3 regions of the Lysinibacillus sp. NPDC058147 genome follow, and region 1 is predicted to be linked to each of the others. Evidence: riboswitches for the same ligand, from Rfam matches in the RefSeq annotation. Region 1 holds a riboswitch; each other region holds the start of a gene.

Region 1 (5,127 bases):
TACCTTTTTTATTTTAACTTCTTTTAGCAGATGTCACGGGATCGGAAAGGAGTTCTTTGTGCGAGCATAAAGCCGATTCTGGACGTAATTATGCCAAGGCATACTTGATAATGTTCTCGAGAAATATTACAAAAACATTACAAAACAAATAGTGGGTCTAATGGTAAAACAGCTAATAACGTTGCTATGTAGAATAAAACGCGATTTTGTAGAATTTATAAGAATTTACGTGAATGTTACAAGAATGTTTCGAGTTTTACTAAACGATTAAAAAGACGTGAAATAGTATAAAAGTTATGCCAATAATGCTAAACTTTAAAAGGCTAATAAAATATAAGAATAAAAAAAGAAATCGTTCCAGTGATTACATTAAAATACTAAGAGCGAAATTGACTAGTGAAGGGAAAGAATAACGTGGGTAAGCGCAATAAATGGCGTAAGTCGATGGTGCTAGCATTAGCACTAGCTGGCGGCTTATTATTTAATACAGTTCAACCAACAGTAGTGCACGCAGAAGAAACATCTCAACAAATGATCGAAAAAAAAGCTAAAATAGATACAGAGGTTAAAAAACTTCAAGACGAATTAACTAAACTACAAAAAGATATCGATGAAAAAGTAAAAGTATTTAACAAAGTACAAGCAGATATTAAAGAAGTTGATGCAAATATTGTAGATACTAAAAAACGTATTGAGCAACGTTCAGCGATTTTAAGTGATCGTATGGCTGCATACCAAGCTCAAGATAATACTGTAGGTATTTATTTAAGTGCTGTTCTTGAATCAAAAAGCTTTGCAGATTTAATGGACCGTGTCGTAGCGGTAAAAACATTAATGGATGCTGACCAAGAATTAGTAGATCAACAAGAAGCAGATAAGGCTAACTTAGAGAAACAAAAAACAACATTAGATGAAAAACAAAAAGAGCTTCAAAAGCAATTCCAAGAGCTTCAACAAAAGGAAAGCGAAATGGAAGTAAAAAAAGCTGAAAATGAAGCGAAGTCTCTTGCATTAAAGGCACAAATTGCAACGAAACAAGAAGAAGAACGTTTAGAAGCAGAACGTAAAGCAGCAGAGGAAGAAGCAGCTCGTTTACGTGCACTTCAAGCAGCTACTCCAGTTGTACAAGCAACAAACAACGATAATAGCAACAGCAACGCTAACAATAGTAGCAAAGCTAATAACAATAGCAAAGCTAACAACGAAAAAGCACCACAAAAAGTCGTTGTTGGTTCTGGTTCAGGTACTGCATCTTCAGGTGATGCAATTTCAACTGCAAAGCAATTCTTAGGCCGTAGCTATGTTTGGGGCGGCAGTAACCCATCAACAGGATTTGACTGTTCAGGTCTTGTACAATGGTCTTACAAACAAGCAGGTGTATCTTTACCACGTACAGCATCACAACAATATTTAGCAACACAACGTATTTCAGCAAGTGAAGCTCGTGTAGGTGACCTAGTATTCTTCAGCTATGGTTCAGGCATAGCGCATGTAGGTATTTACTTAGGAAATAACACGATGATCGATGCTCAAAATAAAGGTGTTGTAATTGAATCACTTGATTGGTGGAATCAATATTTAGTAGGCTTCGGTCGTATTTAATAAGCCTTAATATTATATAGACGATTTAAATAGCGAAAAGGTCATCTTTGTAAAAGAAATTACAAAGATGGCCTTTTTTATTATTTGATGAGTATTAGAGTATAGCTTATAACTAACTGATTATTACTTAGTCCAATGCTATATTTAAAATCATGAGAGTAACCCAACACGCAACCGATATGGTAATCCATTAATTTAGGGTCGACTACTCGACGAATAATGAGTAAAATAACATCTAGGATGAATAAATTTACATAAGTAGATATATTTACTACTATAGCCCTAGTTACTAAAATGATAATAGGACCAGGAGAAGGAATATTACTAGTTTATCCATATAATGATTGCCATCAAGTATGACACATCTAATAATAAAGCTAACGTGTAAAATGTATTATTATATAACTGAAAGAAACGTTCCCTTGCATGTTGTGACCCATTTCTGATAATTTTGAAGTATACAATACGAGGGTTTGCTTTAAAATTAAAATCATTTGCGACTTTAATTACGTAGTAGTAAAGTAACGAATAATAGAAATCAAGACAACACTTATAAGTACACCATTATTAACGTTCTGAAACAATAAAGGTAGGGATGAATCATGGAAAAAGAGATTTTGCAACTTTTTAGTAATTTAACAGAGCGTGACCCTGATATACAATACAAATCATACGAAGAATTATTGAAAATCATGCAGGAACCAGTTGATTGGACATATTCAGTTTGGGAACAACTTGTTCAGGCTCTTACATACAAAAACGAACATGTGCGTGCAAGTGCTGCACAATTTTTATGCGCATTGGCAGCGAAAAGTGATCCTGAAGAAAGAGTATTAGAGGACTTCTTAAAGATTTGGGCCGTAACGTATGATGAAAAAACAGTGACTGCGAGGCATACTTTACAAGCAATTTGGAGAATAGGTTTAGCAGGGCAGGTACAAAGAGATTTAGTCGTTTCCTATTTGGCGAAAAGGTTTCAAATATGCTTAGACGAAAAACATCCGACATTAATACGCTATGATATTATTGTATCCTTTAAAAAGCTATTCGATGCAACGAATGACCCAAAATTACTAGAGATTGCACAACGTTTAATCGAGGAAGAGAGGGATGTTAAATACAAAAAGAAATATAAGAATGCCATCCGTTAAAAGTTATGAAATGTCTATTTTTTGCGCAAAACTTTCGTTAAGCTTTATAAAGTATGAAAAAGTAAAGTAAAACGACTCCACTATCAGTACCATGGGGCAGTGAAAATATCCGCGTGCAAAAGTTAATATATGCTTGATTGTTATCCATCGTATCTGTTTATTCAAATTCCACAGCTATTTTTTCCTATCAATCTATGTTAAACTGCTTTACAAGTGAATAATTCTTGCAGAATAAGGGTGCTGAACTATAGCATAATCGGGAATTCGGTGAAAAACCGAAGCTGTTTCCGCAACTGTAAGTACAGGAATCATAAAGATATACCACTGTCGAATTATTTGATGGGAAGGTTTTTATGACTCACAACGTGATTGAATAAACTGTACAAGCCAGGAGACCGACCTTTGTTTGAACGTATAGATAACTCTTCGGAAGCTAGGAGAATATGCGGCAAATACATAGGCTATGTCGTATCTATGCGACAATTTTTATGTTATTTTCGTTGTTTCCTTAGGAGTGGAAACAACGTTTTTTTTATGTGCACTTATATTTCACCTGATGAAATCCAAAAAAGTATGTTTATCTTCATTCAAATGAAGATAAAGTCTCCGGACGGCAATTACATCAAGACGAAATTAATAAAGTAAGAATTTTTCACGAAGGAAAGCGGGGACTTAGATTTGAAAAAAGATGCACGTTATTCTTGTTATCCATTTATGCGTGAAAAGGCATCAACGGTAGATTTTGAAATTCGAACGGATTGCCTTACAACACATATTGGCGTCGCTTTAGCGGCGGTAAAAAAGGAAACGGTAGAGGTAGTAGCAGATGATTTGCTAGCTATTTTACCAATGGCTTACCATGTAAATGGCTCAGTCCGAGGTAAATTGGCGGTAACCGAAGACGATTTAACTTGGCTCAGTGATCGCTATGATTTTTATGTAAGTCATGTAAGGGAGGAAATACAGAACTTTGTATTACCTCAAGGAACAGAGGCTGCTACCGTATTACATTTATGCCGTAGTGAGGCGAAAAAATCATATCGCGTTTTGCACAAAGTATCTGAAGAACGGGAAGTACCTACTATTCTCTTTGATTATTTAGGATTACTAGCCAATGTCTTTTTTGTAATGGCTGTCTTTATAAATCAGCAGGCTGGTATTGCTGAAATACCGTTTATTAGTAAGTCATACCCGATGAAAAAGAAAAAGGAGAATCAATGAAATGAAGAAAATGTTTAAGCTTCAATGGCTTTCTGTGCTAATGTTAGCACTCGTATTAGTTGGCTGTGGCACTAAAGAGGATACTAATAAAGGCACTATTTCTAAGGAAGATCAACAAGTTGAGAAAACTAGCTATAAAGTTAAAGATGACCGTGGTGTAGAAGTAGAGTTTGCTACCGCACCTAAAACTATTGTTTCATTGCAACCAAGTAATACAGAAATTTTATTTGCTCTAGGTGTGGGGGATAAAATCGTTGGTGCAACTGAGTATGATACGTATCCAGAAGAAGCGCAAAAAATTGAGCGCGTCTCTACTTCTACAACATTTAATAGTGAGCGTATTTTAGCCCTAAAGCCAGATGTCGTTATTGCCTATACAACTGGGGGCGATGAAGAAAATTTAAATGCCTTAAAAGGTCTCGAAGATGCAGGTATTAAAGTGTTTGCCATTCAATCGGCTAAAACATTTGATGATGTGTACGGGGATATCCAACAAATCGCAACGGTTATGGGAATCAAAGATAAAGGCGACAAGTTAAATGATGATATTAAAGGTAAAATTGCAGAAGTCCAAGCAAAAGTTAAAGATGTGAAAGAACCAAAAAATATCTATTTAGAAATAAGTCCGAAGCCAGACATATATACACCTGGTTCTGGAACATTCCAACAAGAGATTTTAGATGCTGCAAATGTTAAGAACGTTTTTGGTGACCTCAAAAGTTGGGCAAAGGTATCTGAGGAAGATATTATTGCGAAAAATCCAGATGTCATTTTAACAACAGTAAACTATGTGAAAAACCCAACGGCAGAAATTCTTTCTCGTGATGGATGGAGTTCAATCACTGCCATTCAAAATAAAGCGGTTTATTCTATAGATACTGATATTTCAAACCGTCCGGGTCCGCGTATTGGCGAAGCTGTTGAGTTAATAGCAAAAGCAGTATACCCTGAGTTATTTAAATAGTATTTTGGAGCTGTCCTTTATTAAGGGCAGCTTTTTTGAATGGGTAAAAGTGAATGCTTGGGTAAAAACCGGTTTCTTTTCGGTGAAGAAGTGATCGGGTAAGGTTGAAAACTGATCAGCTTTGATGAAGAAGTGATCGGGTAGAGTAGAAAACTGATCCGCTTTGAAGAGAAAGTGATCGGGTAGGGT
Region 2 (5,127 bases), on a different contig from region 1:
ACAGTAGAATCTGCTGTTTGGGCATTCAATAAAGACTTGCTAATTCTCAATAGATTCTACTGTATATCGAAGACTATATACATGTAGAAAGTAGGAATTAGAAATGAGCGGAAAATTATCTTTTATTTTATCAATGATTATTTTTGGAGCTGTCGGTGTTTTTGCAAAATACATTAAGTTGCCTTCAAGTGAAATTGCCTTTTGGATGAGTCTTATCGGCTCTTGTTTTTTACTTTTGATTTTCCTTTTTAAAAAAGAAAGATTCACAAAAGCAACTATTTTGCAAAATAAATGGCCATTGATACTTTCGAGTTTTACCTTATGTGGCAATTGGATTTTCCTTTTCCAAGCGTACAAGGAAACAACCATCGCAAATGCAGCTCTAAGCTACTATTTTGCTCCAGTACTAGTAATTTGTTTGTCACCTATAGTTTTGAAAGAGAAAATATTATTAAGAAAAATTTTTTATGTTTGTGTTGCTCTTGTAGGACTGTATTTTATCGTTCAAAGTCAAACTACCGAAACGAGCGAACATTATATCGGTATTGTCTACGGCCTTATTGCAGCTTGCTTCTATACAGTAGTAACATTCACCAATAAGTATATTCGTGGATTAAAAGAGCCTGATAATACAATCATTCAACTTACTTTAGCAGCGTTACTCCTTGCTCTTTATCTTTTAGGGACAAATGGATTCCAAGTAATGCAAATCGATATAAAATCAATTAGTTTACTTCTGGCATTGGGCATTGTCCATGCTGGGATCGGCTTCTATCTGTTCTTTTGGGGAATGCGTCATCTAAAAGGGCAAAGTATAGCTATTTTAAGCTATATTGATCCACTGACATCATTAGTGATTTCGACAATGATTATAGGTGAAAAAATGGCGACCCTACAAGTACTAGGCGCTATCCTTTTACTCGGCGCAACATTCCTGAGTGAAATAGATAAAACAAAATTGATATCACAGCAATAAACGGGCAGAAAGCTCCCGAAAGCCTTTTTGGCCTTTGGGAGCTTTTAGCAAAGGGGAATAGAATTAGTTTTATCGTCTAAAGTCCGTTTTAATATTTCATACGCTTTTGAAGAAAGCATTCTATTTATCTTATTTTCTTCAATTTTGGGAAACAGTTTGTAACCTGAATATACTAACGATAGGCATAATTTGTTGCTAAGTCTATTTTTCTTTAATATTGTGCCAAGCACCATTCTTTAGTTTCTTGGTCGGCAAAGGATGCTTCTACACTATTTAAATAAATTTGTCGATAATCTTCTTCACTTAGATTAAATTCATTGTTAACTAAATGGATTTCTTTTGCCATTGTAGTATCTGATACTGTTCTGTTATCCGTATTAAATGTCACTTTTATTCCATCTTTATGAAACTTATAAATAGGATGTTCAGAATAATGATGAACAGCTTTCGTTTGGACATTACTTGTTGGACACATTTCAAGCACTACCTGTCTTTCTTTTACAATCTTATATGCCTCGGCACAATCTTTAATAAATACTCCGTGTCCTATTCTTTCAGCACCCAACAGTTCAACAGCCTCTAGAACGTTTTTACCAATTCCTGTTTCACCGGCATGAATAGTGACTCTGTAGCCATATTCTTTGGCTAAAGCGATTGGATCTACAAATTTTTCACAAAAGCCTTCTTCTTCAGATGCACATAGGTCAATTGCCACTACACCTTCTCCAAGGAACTTTTTCCCCTTTTCAACCACCTCGAATGCACTTTCAACAGACATCGTCCTCATGCAAGACAGGATTATATTTCCCTTTATTTCGTAACGGCTTTCAGCGTCCCTCATACCATCTATAACAGCTTGAATAACTTCTTCAACACTAAGACCTTGTAGTGTGTGAAGTAACGGGGCAAATCTGACTTCTAAATATTTCACATTTTCTCTTGCTGCATTCTCAAATAGCTCAAAAGTAATTCTTCTTAAGTTCTCCTTAGACTGCATTACTAAATTAGGAAGAGAAAATCTTTTTAAATATTCATCAAGGGATTCACATTCTAACGGAGCAATCAGCTCCTTTTGTAGTTCATCCTTATCAAAAGTAGGTAACTGAATGCCTTCCTTCTGTGCAATATCGATAATAGTTTCAGCCCTAAGGCTTCCGTCCAAATGACAGTGTAGTTCAATTTTTGGCAATGCTAAAAAGTTCATTATTGACCTCCTGAAATAAATGTTTAGATTAAAATACAAAAAAATTCCTGACCACAAAGAAAATACAAGTATTGTACTTTCTTCGTAATCAGGAATTTCGGTTCCTGGTAGAGACCCCCAAACCATATTATTGGGGTTATACGAAATATTATTGTTTTCATTTACGATTTTTAATATGATAATAGAAAAATTTCGGGTTGTCAACATGATCTATAAGGATATTCAGGATGTCTTGTAATCTAACAATTTCTACTACCACTTCTCGAATGAAAATTTTTTAGATATAGAAATGATTGATATCCAAAATTCTCTTTGCCAGAAGATGTTTAAAATTAATTGTGGCAATAGATGTACTTCAGTTCCGTATCAGTTTATAACTCATATCATTGGAAAGAAATATACAATTTCACTAATATATTGACACAAAAAACACTTTGTCGTAGATTTAAAGTAATTGCATAAAAGCATTAGGTGCCCATTGCGGGAGAATAGGGAATAAAGTGAAAAGCTTTAGCGGTCCCACCACTGTAAAAAGGGAGTTTCATAGAGAATGCCACTAGCATCGTTCTGGGAAGGTTCTATGAAATGTTGAAATTGAGCCAGGAGACCTGCCTATCTGCTTCGGTTATATAGACGATGGAAAAGTCTGTAGTTTATTTGTTATGGAATAAACTACAGGCTTTTTATTTTTTCTCTAAATCATTCTTCGAGTAACAAGGGCAAAAAAGAAAGGGGAAATTTTCATGCAATTATTACAACAAACGATTCAAAACATTCAAAGTGCTGACAATAAAATGATGGAGAAGGCAAGGGAACGCATAGATGCACTTTGCAAACCTCCTGGAAGCTTGGGCAAACTGGAGGCACTTGCTGTACAACTATCCGGAATAACAGGAGACCTATTTCCTGCGATTGATAATAAAGCGATAATTGTCTGTGCAGCAGATCATGGTGTTTGTGATGAAGGGGTAACACCTAATCCACAAAATGTGACGGTCTTTCAAACATTAAATTTTCCTAGAGGAGGAACAGGAGTCTGTGCTATCGCAAAAATTACAGATGCTAAAATTGTCACAGTAGACGTTGGTGTAAAAGAAGATATTCCACATGATGCTGGTGTTATCATAAAAAAAATTAAATATGGAACGGACAATATGGCAAAAGGTCCTGCTATGTCAAGGGAAGAAGCCATTCAATCCATTGAAGTAGGAATTGAGGTAGCAACGGAAGAAATCAAAAAAGGAATCAATGTACTCGGGACAGGTGAAATGGGGATTGGTAATACGACTCCAAGTGCTGCAATATTATCGGTTCTTCACGAATGTCATCCAAATGAAGTGACAGGCTTTGGTGCAGGAGTAGGACCAGGGGGGATAGCACATAAAGTAGAAGTCATTTACAATGCTATTGCATTAAATAAACCAAATCGTGATGATGCTATTGATATTCTTGCAAAGGTCGGTGGATTAGAAATAGGCGCTATGGCTGGAGTGATACTTGCCGCAGCTGCACATCGTAAACCGGTTGTTATTGATGGCTTTATTTCTACTATTGCTGCACTTATTGCATACGAACTCGAACCCAACGTAAAAGACTATATCATTCCATCTCATGCCTCTGAAGAACCAGGTGCAAAAATTGCTGCTGAAATGCTCGGAGTTGAACCAATGCTACAGATGAATATGCGATTAGGAGAGGGCTCTGGTGCAGCTTTAGCCTTTCCTATTTTGGACGCAGCTTGCTCTATGATGAAAAATATGGCTACTTTAGAAGAAGCTATGTTGCTGTTGAAAAATTAACTTTAGTCGCTGCTGTGGATGCACGGAGTTTGAGATAAATAAGGAATTTATAAATTCGAAACAAGCCCAAATCTGATATTTGGGCTTGTTATTATGCAGCAGTATAGCTATGCTCGATTCAACCTCCGCAACGGTAAACGCCATTTCTTCATATATGAAAGTATTCTTAATACTGTGATCACACCAAATAATACATATAAAAAGAGATCCCCTGAAAATTGTTGAAGTCCGATGATAAGCCCGGCTAGTGCTGCCCAAACACCATAGACTTCATCACGGAGGACTAATGGTTGTCGTCTAGCTAATAAATCACGAACAATTCCACCACCAGATCCTGTTAAGACAGCAGCTACAATAACGGCACTAATAGGCATATCAAGCTTGACTGCATAAAGGGCACCCTGAATTGCAAATGCCGATAACCCAATAGCGTCAGTGAAATTGCCCCAGCGATGCCAATGCTGAATAAGTCGGTGTGGAAATAAGAAAAAAATTGTTATGGCTGCAATGGCAATTTGGAACATCATATCCTGCCCCCACAGTGTTGTTACAGGTAAACCTATAAGTAAGTTTCGTATAGCTCCACCACCGAAAGCAGTTACGATACCGAGTATATATACACCGAATATATCGTATTCTTCCTCCATTGCAATTATTGCCCCGGAAATAGCGAAGGCAATTGTTCCAATAATACTAAAAAACTCCCAAGCCAACCCTGTCACCCCTTATGTGAATAAATCATTTCATGTTGTTGGAGAATACATACTAGAAAACATTAAAGTCTCCTTTTTGTATCTAAAAGTTTTTACATAGTAAAGCATTGACTTGCGATTTTGAATTATCAGATATCAAATATCTTATTATAGCAGAATTAAATAGATTTTAGTTTGAATTAAGTTTAGCGCCTAATGCAATTTTTGCAGGCAAGCTCACAAATTGTTAAGATAAGATTTGAACAAATGTGAAATGGAGAAGAACATAATGACTTTTACAACCAATTTATCGGAAGAAACGCTAGCATTAGCTGCTAAAATAGAGGAAAAGGTACGCCCTTTTCATGCAAGGGTAGAAGAAATGGCGTTCTTCAATCAACAAAAAGTGCTTGCTGCTTTTCGAAAGAATCAAGTAAGTGACTATCATCTGCACCC
Region 3 (5,127 bases), on a different contig from region 1:
GGATTCACTGCATTACCAAATGGTGAAGATGTTTATCATCTCGTTGTCCATGGGGGAGTTATTCGGGCACTTCTTGTAAAATTTGCACCGACTGAGCAAACTTTTTGGTCGTATCAAACACCGCATGATAAAATGTTTTCTTTAACGTTTACAAGAAAGGCTTGGGAGGAGGGAGCGAGATGCATGTCTTTATCGGAGGCGCCTATAGTGGAAAAACCGACTATGTCATGAACTTGCTTGCAGGTCAAAAAGTTGAGCTAGTTGATGGCAATATACCTGATGACAGCCCAGCCTGTGATGTGTTAGTTATTAAAAATATAGAAAAGTGGCTCGTGACACAAAATCTTGAGGAGGATGAACCCCTTGTCAAAACCATTTTGACAAGACTAAAGACTCTTGAAGAAAATTGTGCCGTCTATATAATAGTGACCGATATGGGACGTGGAGTTGTGCCAATGGAAAAACAGGCTCGACTGTTGCGTGATACATGTGGACGTTTGTACCAGGCATTATTTGCTGAAGCCGAACAAATCGTACGCATTTGGTACGGTATTGGGGAACAAATCAAATGATATAGATTTGAAAAATTTAGAAGGCTTTTCATTAAAAATCTTTGGGTTGATTTTTTTAAAACCTATGCTATGTATATTAGTTGATTGGAGTGGAGACTGGGTGACTCCTTGGGATTAGCAATAGAGGAATGAAGGCTAAAACCATCACGTCCTGTGATAACGCCTTCGTGACCAACATCGGTGCTGTTGCTGTCGCTACGTTGCACTACGCTTTCGCGCAAAAAACATCTGTTGGCCCGAGACCCTGGAGCGAGCATAGCGAGTGAAGCGGCTCATCAGACGCCCCCAGGAAGCTTTGCTCTGCGCGAAAGCGAAACGTCAGCGATAAAAGCACCCTGCCGGAACGGAAATCAACCACTCGTTATAATGAATAGCCAAATATTAAAGGAAAGAGGAAATGGAATGGATCGACAAAGATTAATGAAATTGACGCTCACTGCCATGGTAGCGGCAATTTGTGCAGTGGGTGCAGTCATTAAAATCCCAACATTTATTTCAACTGCAGCGCTTGACTCTGCACCTGCATTGTTGAGCGTTGTCTTTTTATCTCCAGTATTAGCTGGGGTTGCGGGAGTCATTGGGCATTTTATTTCAGCCTTAACTACTGGCTTCCCTTATGGACCACTACATATTATTATCGCAGTAGAAATGTTTATTGTTGTATGGGTTTTTGGGGTCATGCATAAAAAAGGAATGCATTTCTGGAAATGGCCTGTGGCACTTATATTAAATGGCGTAGTGGCACCTTTACCATTTTACTTTATCATAAGTCCGGCATTTTACTGGGCTTCACTGACTAGTCTTCCATTGGCAACACTTGTAAATCTAGTGATCGTTGCCGTTGTGATGCCAATTCTCTCTAAGGTGTTTGTGCGTAAGGAAGGTCGAGTGCAATGAGAAATGCAATAAAAATAGGTGAGCTGTTTGCTACAACAGATAATGCCGCAGCAATTGGTGAAAAACCACAAGATGTTGTGTCTGCCCCAGACAAACTTACGGCATACTTCACGGCACGTGTTACTTTTTTAGAGCAACTTGCTGCAAATGCTTTACCAAGCCATATTTTACTCGCTAATTTTTCAGGGGATACTGCATGGTCTCGTTATGTTGCAGGCATTCAGCAGGTTTTTGACGAGGCGGGTCTTAATTGTCCGCAAATAGACGGTAGTACAGAGTCCAATATGCCGACTCTACAATCAGGTTTGTCTATAACGATGCTAGGTGAGCAGCAAAAACGCATAGCAACTAAGTATGAACAGCTTAGTTGGTACACCTATGGATTACCGCTTGTAGGCAATGAAATCCTTGCTCAGCCTGAAGATGTCGCACAGCTCCAACCTATTTTTCAGGCGTGGAAAGAGGGAATCGTGCAGCAAGTATGGCCAGTCGGATCAAAAGGTCTACAAGCCGAATTTACTCGACTTTTTGGCGAACAACAAGTCAAAAGTTCATTAGATGTTGAAAAATCGGCTGGTCCATGTGCAGTAGTTTTACTAGGAATACAGCCAGAAAAAGAGCAATTAGCACAAAAAAAATTTCCTAGAAATTTTGAAAAACTACGTAAAACTGCATTGTAATTGGGCTTGCATCGAGAAAATGTAGCACTTTATAACTTGTAAGGGGCAAAACGCCTATTGCAACAATAAACACAATATGTTAGATTTGTTTAGGAGTTAAAACACAATATATAGTATTTTGGACAAGCGGTACCAATATGGTTTAAAAGGGAATTCGGAAAAAGAGTCATCTTAGGCCGAAGCTGTCCCCGCAACTGTAAATGCTGACAAATGATAAATAGGCCACTGTGAAGAACGGGAAGGCCATCATTTGGACGAAGCATGAGCCAGGAGACCTGCCGAGTTGTTCAAGACAGCAACACATTCTTCGGGGATTGAGAAGTGGAGGCGAAAGATTTGTTCACTTCTTTGTGTCCATGTCCTTCATTTCCATTTCCGATTTTACAGCGATCACGTAACCGATAAATGTTGCGCGATCGCTTTTTGTGTTGTCTGGAGAAGGAAAGGGAGAGAATGTTACATGACAATTCAAATTGAACAGCAAATGACTAAGCTCAAAAAAAGTTACACGGAGGATGAACTCGAAAGTTTTGTAAGGTTATCGGATCGATGGCTACGAAAAAACGATAATGCCACATTTGAAGCTTGGGCAGATGCGATGATTTTACAAACGCTTAGCCTAATTGATGAAGAGGAGCCATACTGGACATTTGTCGCAGCTCAAATTTATTTAGAAAAATTATATGACCAATTTGCGATGCGTCGTGGTGTCTCAGTGAAAGATGTTTATAAGGTTTTCCCAGAACATTTAGCACACTATACAGAAGCCGGTTTGTATCATGAAAGTTTAACAACAAAATATAGTGAGCAGGAGCTTCAGGAACTCGCTTCTTATTTAGAATCAAGTCGAGATGAGTTGTTTACGTACATTGGTTTAAAAACATTAATGGACCGTTATGTAGTCCGTGATTATACAAAAACACCAGTGGAGTTACCACAGGAACGATGGATGGTCATTGCGATGACTTTGATGCAAGATGAAACTGAAAATCGTTTAGAAAAAGTGCGTGAATCTTACTGGGCAATGAGTAATTTATATATGACTGTTGCTACACCAACATTATCGAATGCAGGTAAAACACATGGACAGCTATCAAGCTGCTTTATCGATACAGTAGATGATAGTTTACAAAGTATTTATGACACTAATACAGATGTCGCAACATTATCGAAGTACGGCGGTGGTATTGGTGTTTATATGGGCAAAATTCGTAGCCGGGGCTCATCAATTAAAGGCTTTAAAGGTGCATCAAGTGGTGTTTTACCATGGATTAAACAACTTAATAATACAGCGGTTTCAGTCGATCAGCTAGGTCAAAGACAAGGAGCTATTGCGGTCTATCTAGATGTTTGGCATAAAGACGTCTTCACATTTTTAGATTTACGCTTAAACAATGGGGATGAACGTCTGCGTGCCCATGATATTTTCACAGGGCTATGCTTACCGGATATCTTTATGGAAACTGTTGAGGCACGTGGGGAGTGGCATTTATTTGACCCACATGAAGTGCGTGAAATCATGGGCTATTCACTAGAGGATTACTACGATGAGAAAAAGGGTGACGGTTCTTTCCGTACTAAATATGAGGAATGTATCGCAAATCCGTTGTTAAGTCGTGAAGTCGTTCCAGCCATTGATATTATGAAGCGTATTATGCGCTCACAGCTAGAAACAGGCGTACCGTTTATGTTCTATCGAGATGAAGTGAATCGCATGAATCCGAATAAGCATGAAGGAATGATTTACAGCTCGAACCTGTGCACAGAAATTTTCCAAAATATGTCTGCTACTGAATTCGAATCTATTACCCTTGAAGATGACGTTATCGTAACACGTCGCAAGCCTGGAGATTTCGTTGTATGTAACTTATCATCTATCAATTTAGGACGAGCAGTTCCGGCTGGTGTTTTAGAACGATTGATCCCAGTTCAAGTACGTATGCTAGATAACGTTATAGCGCTAAATACAATTCCAGTAAAACAAGCAGAGCGTACGAACTTACGCTACCGCGGTATTGGGCTTGGCACATTTGGATGGCACCATTTATTAGCTTTGAAAGAAATTCAATGGGAGTCTGAGGAAGCTGTAGAATTTGCGGACAAGCTATATGAGGAAATTGCGTATTTAACGATTCGTGCTTCTAACGATTTAGCATGTGAAAAAGGAGCCTATCCATTATTTGAAGGCTCAGATTGGCATACTGGTGCGTATTTTGAAAAACGTGGCTATGACAGTCATAAGTGGAATGCATTACGCGCCGCGGTTGCAGAAAAAGGTATGCGTAACGGCTATGTAATGGCAGTTGCACCGAACTCATCAACATCTATTTTAGCGGGCAGTACGGCTACGATTGATCCGATCTTCCAAAAGAGTTATTCAGAAGAGAAGAAGGATTACAAAATTCCAGTAACAGTACCAGATTTATCACCAGTGACGACTTGGTATTATAAATCTGCTTATTTCATCGATCAAAATTGGACAATCAAGCAAAATGCTGCACGAGCACGTCATATTGACCAAGGCATTTCACTTAATTTATATGTTCAAAATACGATCAAGGCGAAAGATTTACTAGCATTGCATATGAATGCTTGGGCGAGCGGTGTGAAAACGACTTATTATGTGCGCTCAACGTCTGTAGAATTGCTAGAATGTGAGTCTTGCGCAAGCTAGGAGGAAATAACAATGACAACAATTACAAAACGACAAATTATGGATAAGGATGCACCGAACCGTTCAACAGGAATTGTCAACGGACGTTCTTCTAACATTTTAAACTGGGATGATGTGCGTTTTAGCTGGGCATATCCAAAGTATAAAAAAATGCTAGGCAACTTCTGGACACCATTTGAAATTAATATGAGCAATGATGTAAAGCAGTTTCCAGGGCTATCAGCAGATGAACAGGAATCCTTTTTAAAAATCATTGGCTTGCTAGCATTATTAGACAGTGTACAAACAGATTTTGCAGGGAAAG

The links. A riboswitch is a leader RNA that binds a small molecule or an ion and turns the genes downstream of it on or off. The one in region 1 is predicted to bind cobalamin.
Region 2: it holds a riboswitch for cobalamin, as region 1 does, so the genes downstream of both, cobT (nicotinate-nucleotide--dimethylbenzimidazole phosphoribosyltransferase) here and ACFVT8_RS17725 (hypothetical protein) in region 1, are expected to answer to the same signal.
Region 3: it holds a riboswitch for cobalamin, as region 1 does, so the genes downstream of both, ACFVT8_RS08645 (ribonucleoside-diphosphate reductase subunit alpha) here and ACFVT8_RS17725 (hypothetical protein) in region 1, are expected to answer to the same signal.

What each region holds. Positions count from the first base shown of each region.
Region 1 covers NZ_JBHVUJ010000006.1:111,652-116,778, reverse strand. The annotation lists gene ACFVT8_RS17735 (C40 family peptidase) at 415-1,602, shown strand; gene ACFVT8_RS17730 (hypothetical protein) at 2,205-2,753, shown strand; cobalamin riboswitch at 2,971-3,171, shown strand; gene ACFVT8_RS17725 (hypothetical protein) at 3,432-3,974, shown strand; gene ACFVT8_RS17720 (ABC transporter substrate-binding protein) at 3,976-4,938, shown strand; gene ACFVT8_RS17715 (hypothetical protein) at 4,927-5,127, opposite strand, start outside.
Region 2 covers NZ_JBHVUJ010000003.1:157,594-162,720, reverse strand. The annotation lists gene ACFVT8_RS10335 (DMT family transporter) at 104-976, shown strand; gene add (adenosine deaminase) at 1,188-2,180, opposite strand; purine riboswitch at 2,246-2,344, opposite strand; cobalamin riboswitch at 2,633-2,810, shown strand; gene cobT (nicotinate-nucleotide--dimethylbenzimidazole phosphoribosyltransferase) at 2,924-3,979, shown strand; gene ACFVT8_RS10320 (trimeric intracellular cation channel family protein) at 4,087-4,692, opposite strand; gene ACFVT8_RS10315 (methionine gamma-lyase family protein) at 4,961-5,127, shown strand, end outside.
Region 3 covers NZ_JBHVUJ010000002.1:646,046-651,172, reverse strand. The annotation lists gene ACFVT8_RS08665 (histidine phosphatase family protein) at 1-231, shown strand, start outside; gene ACFVT8_RS08660 (bifunctional adenosylcobinamide kinase/adenosylcobinamide-phosphate guanylyltransferase) at 180-572, shown strand; gene ACFVT8_RS08655 (ECF transporter S component) at 975-1,469, shown strand; gene ACFVT8_RS08650 (hypothetical protein) at 1,466-2,149, shown strand; cobalamin riboswitch at 2,260-2,447, shown strand; gene ACFVT8_RS08645 (ribonucleoside-diphosphate reductase subunit alpha) at 2,610-4,823, shown strand; gene ACFVT8_RS08640 (ribonucleotide-diphosphate reductase subunit beta) at 4,836-5,127, shown strand, end outside.